Regions from separate parts of the Mesobacillus thioparans genome, predicted to be linked through region 2. Evidence: riboswitches for the same ligand, from Rfam matches in the RefSeq annotation. Region 2 holds a riboswitch; each other region holds the start of a gene.
What was found. Region 2 has a riboswitch for S-adenosylmethionine ahead of metK (methionine adenosyltransferase). Riboswitches for the same ligand answer to the same signal wherever they lie in the genome.
Positions count from the first base shown of each region.

Region 1: another riboswitch for S-adenosylmethionine. It lies ahead of ACNAZ4_RS19160 (sugar ABC transporter substrate-binding protein); the one in region 2 lies ahead of metK (methionine adenosyltransferase).
Region 3: another riboswitch for S-adenosylmethionine. It lies ahead of ACNAZ4_RS05090 (methionine biosynthesis PLP-dependent protein); the one in region 2 lies ahead of metK (methionine adenosyltransferase).
Region 4: another riboswitch for S-adenosylmethionine. It lies ahead of ACNAZ4_RS21010 (methionine ABC transporter ATP-binding protein); the one in region 2 lies ahead of metK (methionine adenosyltransferase).

Region 1 covers NZ_CBCSFH010000014.1:25,932-29,050, forward strand. The annotation lists gene ACNAZ4_RS19155 (dynamin family protein) at 1-954, shown strand, start outside; SAM riboswitch class I at 1,117-1,221, shown strand; gene ACNAZ4_RS19160 (sugar ABC transporter substrate-binding protein) at 1,324-2,424, shown strand; partial or broken gene ACNAZ4_RS19165 (ATP-binding cassette domain-containing protein) at 2,699-3,119, shown strand, end outside.
Region 2 covers NZ_CBCSFH010000009.1:163,657-166,775, forward strand. The annotation lists gene asnB (asparagine synthase (glutamine-hydrolyzing)) at 1-413, opposite strand, end outside; gene metK (methionine adenosyltransferase) at 668-1,870, opposite strand; SAM riboswitch class I at 2,155-2,295, opposite strand; gene pckA (phosphoenolpyruvate carboxykinase (ATP)) at 2,576-3,119, shown strand, end outside.
Region 3 covers NZ_CBCSFH010000002.1:121,551-124,669, reverse strand. The annotation lists gene metC (cystathionine beta-lyase) at 1-356, opposite strand, end outside; gene ACNAZ4_RS05090 (methionine biosynthesis PLP-dependent protein) at 353-1,468, opposite strand; SAM riboswitch class I at 1,604-1,715, opposite strand; gene ACNAZ4_RS05085 (M4 family metallopeptidase) at 1,888-3,119, opposite strand, start outside.
Region 4 covers NZ_CBCSFH010000017.1:69,661-72,779, reverse strand. The annotation lists gene ACNAZ4_RS21025 (ZIP family metal transporter) at 1-105, opposite strand, end outside; gene map (type I methionyl aminopeptidase) at 363-1,106, shown strand; SAM riboswitch class I at 1,287-1,389, shown strand; SAM riboswitch class I at 1,480-1,583, shown strand; gene ACNAZ4_RS21015 (hypothetical protein) at 1,749-1,928, opposite strand; gene ACNAZ4_RS21010 (methionine ABC transporter ATP-binding protein) at 2,000-3,031, shown strand; gene ACNAZ4_RS21005 (methionine ABC transporter permease) at 3,021-3,119, shown strand, end outside.

The DNA of each region.
Region 1 (3,119 bases), on a different contig from region 2:
GCGAAACTGCAGTTCTTTGTCAGACGGGCGATCACGTATTTGCTCAATAAGCGGGTTGAAATCGAAAATAACCATATGGAATCCATCAGCTGGAACGAGGAAATGGTCAGCAAGCTGAATGGTGCCATCAATCAGTTGGGCGATATTGAAGAAGAGAAGTCACGCTCCATCCAGAAGTCATTCCGTAAAATCAAGGATGAAACCCGTGCGGAAATCATTGAAAAGATTCCGGAATTACTGCGCAGCTGTTCTGACTTGGTGACAGAGGACAGTGATTTTGGCAAAATCCATTCGGAAATGGACCAGGAAATGAACAAGCGAATCGAAGAGTATCTGGAACAAACGGTAATGCCAAAGTTCCATGCTGATTTGAATGACTGGATCCAATTTTCAAAGGATGAGTTTGACCAGAGCCAGAATTATTTGGGCGAGATGGCGGAGGGCTTTAACTCTATGTACGGAGAGGAACGAATCAGCCTTGACTGTGATTTCAGGGTGCTCGATGACTGGCGCCGAGATGCTAATCGAATGACGAATGGCGTGCACTATGAGAAGGTCAACATCATGAACCGCTCGACCCCTCAAGCCTTTTTCCTGAAAAGCGCCGGCAAGCTGCTTGGCGTGCTTCCGCAAAATAATACAATGCTTTATAACAGGTATAAATCCTATCTAGAGACAGAGGATTATTATGAAATTGGAGTAACCATCGCCAAGAGGTTCCTGCAGCAATTCGAGATCTTCGAAAAATCGATTGAACGCGATGTGAATCTGTTCTTCAAACAACCGTTCAACGTTCTTGAAGAATCTGTAGAAGAAGCCAAGAGCGAAATCGACCATGGCAAAAATGAATTGGAGAAATTGAGGACCAACCCGGAATTGTACCGCGATCCATTGACACTGTATGAAGTAAAACTTCGCCAGTACGAATGGATGACCGCAGCCGGAAGGGGTTGATCGTTAGTGAAAGGAAGATTCCCGGATTTGGGAGTCTTCTTTTTTTTTACAAGCTACTTTTTTAAGATTAAAAATTTAATTTTCATAATAATATTGACAATATGATTACAGGAGTTTAAAGTAAAGTTTATCAATTTGCCAGATTAATTAAATAACTAAATTCTCTTATCAAGAGTGGCAGAGGGACTGGCCCTATGACGCCCAGCAACCGTTCCATCAGGAATTGGTGCTAAATCCTGCAAAACGATATGTTTTGGAAGATAAGAGAGGAATCTGACCTTTTCACCATTTTGTGTTCGAAACCTCTCTTTTCTGGAGAGGTTTTTTTATTTGGGTTAACTGAGCAGACACATTAAGGGGGAAATGCAGATGAAAAGAGTTGGATTCAAAAAGGTATTTTTAACGGCGGTAGCTTCAGCATTGCTGCTGACTGGCTGCGGTGGAGGAGAAACGAAGACGGCAAGCGGTCCTGTTGAGGGAGTTCCGGATCGTTTTGCGAAGGGTGAAGAAGTCAAAATCAAAGTCATCCGCAAGATTGGCGGAGATGATCATACTGCGCAATTTTTAGCAGGAGCGAAGGCGGAAGGGGAAGCGCTTGGCTTCAAGGTCGACGTCTTCACTGCTAACGGAGATACAGCAAAATTCCATGATGCCATCAACCAGGGTCTGCAGCAGGACTATGACGGATTCATCATCTCACATGGAGATGACGCTGCAACTATAGACGATGTGAAAAAATTGACGGAGAAGGGCAAAAGTGTCGTGACGTTCGATTCGAATCCTGATCTCGCACAGGTTGAAGGCGTGACACTTACTTCCCAGGATGACGAAGCACTCGCAACCCAGGCGCTCGACCAGCTTGTGAAGGACCAAAACGGTGAAGCGAATATAGTCTACCTCTGGGTCGATGGCTTCCCGCCAATGGTCAGAAGAAATAAAGTTTACCAGGAAACCTTGAAGGCTAACCCTGGAATCAAAGAGGTTGAGAGATTCGGAGTTGCCGCAGCCGATACAAGCGTACAAACGCAGAATGCAGTGGCAGCGATGTTGAACAAACACCCAAAAGGAGAAATTGACGCGATCTTCGCGACATGGGATGCATTTGCGATTGGGGCAGCCCGTGCCATCAAGGAAGCAGGCCGCGATGAAATCAAGATTTACGGAATTGATGTTTCTAATGCAGACCTTCAGGAAATCCAGGCAGAAGGCAGCCCATGGAAATACACAGCAGCCGTTGATCCGAAGCTGATCGGTGAAGTGAATATGAGATTGCTGGCGAAAAAGCTGGCTGGTGAAGAAACACCGGCAACTTACGACCTTGAAGCTTCACTGATTTCACAGGAAGAACTTCAGCAGTCGAAAAATCCAGTCAACATGGCAAATCTGGCTGAAATTATCGACGGATGGGGCAAATCGGATGCATTTTTAGAAGATTGGATAAAGAAATTGAAAGATCACTATAAGAAATAACGATTGAGAGGGTTTGTTGAGAAGGTTTTATAGCTGGAAAAATTATTATATAGCGACTTTTTCGGTTTTATAGCGAGTTTTTTATTTTTATAGCGACTTTCTCGATTTTATAGCGACTTTTTCAGTTTTATAGCGACTTTTCAATTTTTATAGCGAATTGGAAATTCCACGCGATTTTTTCCAGTTCAGACACAAACAAAGCAGGCACTCTCAAACAAAAGAGAGTGTCTGCTTTGCAGAAAGGTAGGGAGGAGGAACCGGGATGATACTTCAAATGAAAAACATCAGTATTGAGTTTCCTGGGGTATGGGCGCTGAACGCAGTGGATTTCAACACGGAAACTGGCAGGATCCATGCGTTGATCGGAGCGAATGGCGCGGGTAAGTCGACATTGATGAAGGTGCTTTCCGGCGCGCATGATCACTATACCGGGGAAATTCAGCTCAATGGTGAGAGTGTAGAAATCAGGACTCCAGCTCATGCGCAAAAGCTCGGGATCCAGACAGTCTACCAGGAGGTCGATACAGCCATCATCCCGTCGCTGACTGTGGCCGAGAATATCATGCTCAATCAAACAGTTCAGAATCTGGACAACAGGCACTGGATGAATTGGAAGCAGTTGTTCAAACAGGCAGAAGACATTATTGAGGGCATGAACCTCAAGATTCCTGTGAAAAAGCTTGCCGGGGAACTGA
Region 2 (3,119 bases):
TAAAGAACCTGCTCCTCTTTATCCCAGATGACAAATGCGAACATTCCGCGCAGCTTGTCGACAGCCTGCTCTTTAAGATGGCTGTAAAGGGCAATTATGACTTCAGTGTCAGAGTGTGTTTCGAAAGTCATCCCTTCTTCAATCAACTCTTCACGAAGTTCAAGATAGTTGTAGATTTCACCGTTGAAAATGATCCAATAGCGTTCATTTTCATAAGTCAATGGCTGATGGCCAGCCTCAAGGTCGATGATGCTCAGACGGCGGAAGCCGAACTGGATATGCTCATCATAGAAATACCCGTCATCATCAGGTCCGCGGTGGGTGATGATATCATTCATATTTTTAAACAGCTGCTTGTCATCGCTGCTGAATTCCTGTGCATTTTCATGTACACAACCGATAAAGCCACACATTATGTACTTCACCTTCTCCATTTCAGAAAAAATTTATTGTGATTTTCCAGTAATTTTACTTGCTAAAAACATACCATCTAATACTACCATTAAACGCAAAATTTTTGCAGTAAAATCTGAGGGAAATTTAAGGTAATACTCTATTTTACACCTTTTGGACCAGATGCAAACCTGAGGACTATCCTCTCTTCCATTAGTTAGACGCCAAATAATAAAGGGAGTTACATATTTCTATGCAACTCCCTTTGTACTTTTTATTTACCTTGAGCTTGAGTGCGAAGTGTTTCAGCCTTGTCTGTACGCTCCCATGGAAGGTCAACGTCAGAACGGCCGAAGTGTCCGTAAGCAGCTGTCTGCTTGTAGATCGGCTTGCGCAGGTCAAGCATGTTAATGATTCCAGCTGGACGAAGGTCGAAGTTGCTTTCAACAACATCGATCAATACATCTTCGCTTACCTTGCCTGTTCCGAACGTATCGATCGAGATGGATACCGGACGGGCAACGCCGATTGCATATGCAAGCTGAACTTCAACTTTTTCAGCAAGGCCGGCAGCAACGATGTTCTTCGCAACGTAACGTGCAGCGTATGCAGCTGAACGGTCAACTTTTGTCGGATCCTTACCAGAGAAAGCGCCTCCGCCGTGGCGAGCGTATCCGCCGTAAGTATCAACGATGATTTTGCGGCCAGTAAGACCTGCATCACCTTGTGGTCCGCCGATTACGAAACGGCCAGTTGGGTTGATGAAGTATTTTGTGTTTTCGTCGATCAATTCTGCCGGTACGACAGGGTTGATGACATGTTCCTTAAGGTTACGCTGGATCTGCTCAAGCGAAACTTCTGGGTGGTGCTGAGTTGAGATAACGATCGTATCGATGCGGACTGGCTTGTCGTTCTCATCGTATTCAACTGTTACTTGAGTTTTTCCATCCGGACGAAGATATGGAAGGATTTCTTCCTTACGCACTAAAGTAAGGCGGCGTGAAATCTTGTGAGCCAATGAAATTGGAAGAGGCATAAGCTCTTTCGTTTCATTACATGCAAAACCGAACATCAAGCCCTGATCACCAGCACCGATTGCTTCGATTTCAGCATCGGACATCTGGCCTTCACGTGCCTCAAGCGCCTGGTCAACACCCATCGCGATGTCAGCAGACTGCTCGTCGATTGAAGTCAAAACTGCGCAAGTTTCAGCGTCGAAACCGTACTTCGCGCGAGTGTAGCCAATTTCCTTGACTGTTTCACGTACGATTTTCGGAATATCTACGTATGTAGATGTAGTGATTTCGCCCGCAACTAGTACAAGGCCTGTCGTAACTGATGTTTCAGCAGCAACACGTGCGTTAGCATCTTTAGCAAGGATCGCATCCAAAATCGCGTCAGAAATCTGATCGCAAATTTTATCCGGATGGCCTTCTGTTACTGATTCAGAAGTGAACAAACGGCGTTTGTTTGACATCTGAGTTCCTCCCTCATGTATAAAAATTGATCGAGGCTGTCCCAATACAGACCTCGTTTGATACGGTACTCATTCCCTATGTAGTATGAAATAAACGCTGAGTTTTTATTAGAAAAATTTGTTTAGTATTCATGATGAATTTCTTTTTTCCTAATTTTCACCCACGGGAGCAATGACACCAAAGAAGGCATTCCGATTGCATTTCCATGCATCGGACAGAAAAAAGCAATATAAAAAACCTCTCCAATTGTGAGGAAAGGTTTTAGCTTTAACCGCGCCTTTCGCTCTTATCGTTCAAGGGCAATTCCCTTGCGTCAGGTTAGCACCTTTGCCCGGAAAAGATCAGCTTATTCATAGGCTGTTTTTCTCGTTTGCAGGTTGCTGGGTTTCATTGGGCCTGTCCCTCCACCAGCTCGGGATAAGAGAGTATCCGTTCAAATCAAAATCATAACGAACCTGTAAGGCCATGTCAATCATTTTCTCGGTAAAATTGTCGATTGTTGTTGAAAGATATTCTTTTAAATAAAATGAGGACAAACCAACCCCTTTTACTTGACTATATAAAGAAAGAATTATATAACGCAAGGTAGGTACAAGGTAATTTTTTCATCATTAGTATAGATTAATTGCTCCAATGTGTTATACTAATACCGTGATGTAAACACTTACAAAATATTAATCTTTGAAAAAGGAAGGTATCCTCCGATGAACGTTGTAGGAATATCAAATGAACTTTCAGCACTATTAAACGGAAACAATGTACAGGTACAGCTATCTGTTCCCCAGCTTGTCGAAAAGGTCCTGAACCGCAATGAAGGTCTTTTGACATCGACTGGTGCAGTAAGAGCGACTACTGGTAAATATACTGGCCGTTCACCAAAAGATAAATTCATTGTCGAAGAAGAATCCGTAAAAGACAAAATTGACTGGGGCTCTGTCAACCAGCCAATTTCCGAGGAATCGTTCACGAAGCTATATAATAAGGTATTGAAATTCCTTAAAGATAAAGAGGAAGTATTCGTATTCAAGGGATTCGCCGGCGCGGATAAGAAATACCGCCTGCCAATCCAGGTCATCAATGAATACGCATGGCACAACCTGTTCGTCCATCAATTGTTCATCCGTCCATCAGAGGAAGAGCTTGCTGAGCACGAATCCGAGTTCACGGTTATTTCAGCACCTACTTTCAAAGCGGATCCTGAGGTCGATGGAACGAACTCAGAAACGTTCATCATCGTTTCCTTCGAAC
Region 3 (3,119 bases), on a different contig from region 2:
TCAATCCCGAATCGGTTCAGCACCTGTGTCACCATCCTGTATGTACCGCCGTAAACATCCTCGGTGATTACCACATGATCTCCCTGCGAAAGCAGCATAAATGCAGTTGAAATCGCAGCCATACCAGATGAAAATGCAAATCCCCTGAGACCGCCCTCCAGTTCAGCGATTATATCCTCAAGCGCCTCCCTGGTAGGGTTCAGGCTGCGGCTGTAATCGTATTTTCCGAAATGATCGATTGAAGACTGATGAAAGGTAGAAGCATGCTGGATCGGGACACTCACTCCGCCAGTTGCAGGATCCACCTTATATTTGTTATGGAGAAGCTTGGTTTCGAAGGTATATGGATGGCTCATTTACCTCCAGCCTCCTCATATGCCTTTTTAAAAGCGGCTTCCAAATCCTCTATCAAATCTTCACAATCCTCAATTCCCACAGAGAATCGCAGCAGCCTGTCACAAACGCCGGTTTTTTCACGGACTTCAGCCGGAATATCAGCATGTGTCTGAGTAGCCGGGTAGGTGATGAAGCTCTCAATGCCTCCAAGGCTTTCTGCAAAAGTGATCGTGGAAAGGCTTTTCAAAAATGGATTTACGGTAGCAGGTGACTGGACTCGAAAAGAAATCATTCCGCCTCTGCCAGGATAAAGGACATCCTTTACAGCACCGTGATTCTCCAAGAATGCAACCAGCTTCCTGGCATTACGCTCATGACGCTCCATCCTTAATGACAATGTTTTCATGCCGCGGAGCAGAAGCCAGGAATCGAATGGACTCAACACCGCTCCGCCACCGTTGTGGTGGAGGAAGAGGGAATCACAGATTTTTTCTCCTCTGGCAACGATCAGTCCTGCGAGCACATCATTATGGCCGCCAAGATACTTCGTCGCACTATGGATCACAATATCCGCGCCTAGTGTCAATGGCTTTTGAAGAAGGGGAGTGTAGAAGGTATTATCCACGATCAGCAATATCCCGTTGTCTTTGGCAATTTTCGCAATCGCCTGGATATCGGCCTGTTCCATCAACGGGTTTGTCGGTGTTTCCACGAACAGTGCCTTCGTATTATGATTGATGGCTGCTTTGATTTCATTTAAATCGGACATGTCAGCGTATGTACTATTTAATCCCCACTTTTTGAATCCCTGCTCAAGAAGCCTGTATGTGCCACCATACAAATCTTTAGAGACAATCCATTCATCGCCAGACTGGAATAATGAGAGAACAGTCCAGATGGCCGCCATCCCTGAGCTGCAGGCATATCCGCGATCGCCTTCTTCAAGGTCCGCAATCGCTTTTTCCAATATTTCACGAGTAGGATTGCCAGTGCGGACATAGTCATAACCGCTGGACTGACCAATACCTTCATGACGGTATGCTGTCGTTAAGTAGATGGGCGGATTAACTGCACCAGTTGAAGTTTCACTCCTGTTGCCAAGCTGTGCTAACTTTGTATCAATTTTAACCAATATTCTCACTCCTAATGATTGATCGGCAGGAGGCAATTTTTGAATGGGAATTTTCGCTATTAAATTCATAGCGGAAAATTAAACAAAAAACAAAAAAGCCTTCTCAAGAAGAAGACTTTAAAAATGTCAGCCATCTTCTTATCTGCCAAGTTTTAAAAAAAACTTGCTGGAGTTAGCACCTTTTCAACAAAGTTGAAGGTTGCTGAAGCTTCATAGGGCCAGGACCCTCAGCTTCTCTGGATAAGATTACATATAATTGAATTATTAAATTTCTCTAAATATTACCGCTCTTCTATAAGATTGTCAATCATTTAATTAAAGCGGTGAAGTAATGGGGAGATAAAATCACCGCGGAATGGGAACCATATGAAAAGACTGGCTCTCTGAAACAAGAGCCAGTCTGATTAAATATGAAGCTATTAATTTACTCCCACTGCATCAAAAGCTTTATTGACAGCAGCTACCTCTGGGGAAGTTGATCCGTACAGGTCTTTAGCAGCTTGTACAGCTCCAGCACGTGCCTGGCTGAAGTTGGTTGAAGAAGTGTAATACACTGTGTTTGCACGATAGAAGATTGCACCCAATTTTTCAGTACCGACTCCTGATACTGTCACACCATAATGTGTGCCGCCCTGGCTAAGAAGGTAGGCTGCTTTGTTGATGATTCCACTGTTCGTATGGACACCGCCGTTATCAGAAGTTCCAGTATAACGCTTGGAATAGTGATCTGGATCGCCGTATTTTGTCGGGTCGCTCATGGAGCGGAGTGCATCACCGGCCTTGTTTGGTGTATAGATATCTTCACCGATTTCGAAATCAGGATTATTGTTGTCATGGAATTCAGCTAGTGTACCAAAGATATCAGAAATCGCTTCATTTAGTGCGCCTGATTCATACTGGTAAACAAGGTCGGAACTGAAATCTGTCACAGCGTGTGTCAATTCATGTGCCACAACATCAAGGCCACCTGAAAGAGGAATGAAGGTTGTGCCATCGCCGTCACCGTACACCATTTGCTGTCCGTTCCAGAATGCATTGTTGTAGCTTCGGCCATAATGGACACTTGACTTTAATGCTGCGCCTTTGTTGTCATACGAATTCCGGCCAAACTTGTTTTTATAGTAATCATAAGTCAGGCCTGCATAATAATGAGCATCGACCGCCGCACCATCATATTTTGCATTCAGGTTATTGTCAGCATCGGCCCATAGTGTACCAGGAGTTTGTTGACGGTTTTTCGCATCATAAGTGAAAACGCCATTTCCTCGGGTATTATCCTGCAGGTAATAAGAGCCATTTGAAAGAAGAGTATTCAATGATTTCTGGTCTCCGAGCACTCCCACACCAGAACCTACCGTATTGGTTCCACTTAAGGATGGATTGGTTTTGCCGGCAGTATGAATGGCATTGTACTTATTGATGATTTCACCTGTCACCGCATTGATGAAGTACTGGTAGTTACCTGGTTCAGGACTCAGGAAATTCAATGTCACATGGTAGGCATATACGGCCTGATCTTCTGCAGGATAAACAACCAATTCAGCAGATGGAGATGATTCATATTCTGGTTTGAAGCCCAAATCATTTTCAGCTGCTGTAATTGCATCTCTCTGTGATTTCTTATTTGAAGCCTTTACCAGTTTTCCTTCCA
Region 4 (3,119 bases), on a different contig from region 2:
CGTTGTAAACACTAAAGCAGCGCCCAAAGCTGTCATTCCCCAGGTAAACAAGGTCCCGATCAGCGCCTGGACAACTGGATGTAAGCCCATAAAATATTCAAGCATCCTTATACCTCCCAAGACTTGCTCTGTAATCAAATGTAATTCATTTTAATGTATTATATGGATGATGAAGTGGTGAATATATCTTGTTCTACATAAATCAGACCGCTCTGGATATGTTTTATCAAGATTACTACATTCTAAACGTTATTCCAATCTTATTTATTTTTAATCTCCAGGCTTTGAGCCGGATGAATGGATTTTCACCCAAAAAAGGGATACTCTAATAAGATAGTTTATACATGGAAGGGAACTAAGTCATGATTGCAAAAACAGAAGAAGATTTTAACGGATTAAAAGAAATTGGCCGGATTGTTGGCTTGATTCGGGACGAATTGGTGCAGAAAACCGTGCCTGGCATTACAACGAAGGAACTTGATGAATTGGCAGGCGCCTTGTTCGAGCAGAATGGGGCTATTTCTGCTCCGAAAGGCGAGTACAATTTCCCAGGGTATACATGCATCAGCGTGAATGAAGAAGTGGCCCACGGGATTCCGGGGAGCCGTGTCATCAAAGAAGGCAATCTCGTTAATATCGATGTTTCCGGATCGAAAAATGGTTATTTTGCCGATACAGGGATTTCCATTGTCGTTGGCGAAGGTGACCCGATTTTAACAAAGATATGTGAAACAGCTGTAGAGGCTTTTGAAGCGGGCTTAAAAAAAGCAAAACCAGGGTCGAAGAAAAGCGGACTTGGCAAGGCCGTTATGGCGACTGCGCGAAAGAACGGTCTGAAAGTAATTAAAAACCTGACCGGACATGGAATCGGGCGGACAATCCATGAGGCTCCCGATCACATCTACAACTATCATGAGCCATGGGATGACGAACTTCTGAAAGAAGGAATGGTCATCGCTTTTGAGCCATTCATCTCCACTGGTGAGGAAGAAGTTTTCCAATACGAACATGATGAATGGACTTATGTCACAGAAAACAGTTTTGTTGCACAATGTGAGCATACGATCATCCTTACTAAAAATGGACCGCTTGTGATTACCAGATAGATTTTGGATTGAAACCCTTGCTGCTGCAGGGGTTTCTTTTTTTTTACGCATACGTCTCAATTAATACTAAATTCCTATTTTTCGTGTTTCTAAAAAAAAAATCAACAAAATGATTGACACATTCTCTGCGACGCAGTAAAGTAATAAACAAGATTTACAACAACTCAATATTCGAATTACTTCTTATCAAGAGAGGTTGAGGGACTGGCCCTATGACACCTCGGCAGCGGACTCCTTTGGAGACTGTGCCAAATCCAGCAAGCAGAAGCTTGAAAGATAAGAAGAGGCCGACTTTTCATTTCATGTCCTCTTCTTTCTGAAGGGGACTTTTTATTTTTCCAAAGAACCCCACCTACAATTTCATATCGTTACTTTCTTATCAAGAGAGGCGGAGGGACTGGCCCTATGAAGCCTCGGCAGCGGACTCACTTTGAGGACTGTGCCAAATCCAGCAAGCATGAGCTTGGGAGATAAGAAGAGTTCTTGTCCAGCATTCGTTGCGGCATGCCCTCTTCCTGTTTCCCGGGAAGAGGTTTTTTTCTTTATAAGAAACTTTGAATTTTTATCAAATTAGTGTCTAGCTACAGCGCCTAGCCAGTTTTCATCCCTGAGTGGGCTCCCTGGAGTATCTTGCGATAAGCGTTAGCTTTGAGCAGCTCGAGTCGCACGTCTAGTGTCGCCTCCTAGAAACTCCGAAACTTCAACTCCGCCGGCAGAAGCAAAAAGCGCTTCTTTGTCGGAGTCTCCAGTTTCTGCGTTTCTGGACAGTCGGCTATACTTTTCGAGTTCGGTCCGCCCAATGAAGTCAAAGAATGACTTCACAGGTCGGCCCTCCAGCGCTTGTCGGGGCTGACCAAGGCGCTTGCGCTTTTCAAGACAAAGGAGGAAGACAGTTGATTACATTTGAACAAGTGGAGAAAGTTTATGAAAGCCGCGGGAACAAGGTAGCGGCACTTAATGGGATCGATCTGGAAATCAAAGAAGGACAGATATTCGGGGTCATAGGTTTTAGCGGTGCAGGAAAAAGCTCACTGATCCGCTGTGTGAATCTATTGGAACGGCCGACGTCAGGACGGGTGATTGTCGATGGCTGCGACATGACTTCCCTTTCGGTAAAGGAAGTGCGGGAGGTTAAAAGGAATATCGGAATGGTATTCCAGCATTTCAATCTCTTGAACTCCAAAACGGTATTTGAAAATGTCGCGATGCCGCTCGTTCTAGGTAAGCTTCCGAAGGCGAAAATCAAAGAGCGGGTTTATCAGCTGCTCGATTTTGTCGGTCTCGCTGATAAAGCAGACAATTATCCTGACCAGCTTTCAGGCGGGCAGAAACAGCGCATTGGCATTGCACGGGCCCTGGCAACCCAGCCTAAGATCCTGCTTTGCGATGAAGCGACATCAGCGCTTGATCCGCAGACAACCAGTTCGATCCTTCAGCTTTTGAAAAAAATCAACAAGGAGTACAACATTACGATTTTGATCATCACCCATGAAATGTCTGTCATCAGGGAAATCTGTGACCGGGTCGCTGTCATCGAGGAAGGAAAAATCATTGAGGAAGGCTCCGTTTTTGAAGTTTTTTCAGCCCCAAAAACAGAGACAGCCAGGAATTTTGTCAGCACAATCATGAATGACAGGATTCCCGATTCCGTTCGCAGGATCATTGAAGGACATGCAGGCCTGCAAAAGGTATTCAAGATCAACTTTGTTGGCGAATCAGCTGGCGAGCCGCTGCTTTCACAGCTTTCAAAGAAGTTCGATATCCATATCAATGTCCTGTTCGGGAATATCACCGAGCTGCAGGGAATTCCATTCGGGAACCTGATTGTCGAGTTCCAGGGAAGTGATAAGGAAATTTTGAGGGCTCTTAATTTTATCAATCAGCAAAAAGTCAACATAAAGGAAGTGACCGCACATGCTAGTTAACTCAGAACAAATCACCCAGGCATTAATTGAAACACTGCAAATGGTTGCGTTCTCCCTGCTGTTTTCAGCAGTCCTCGGAGTGCCGCTC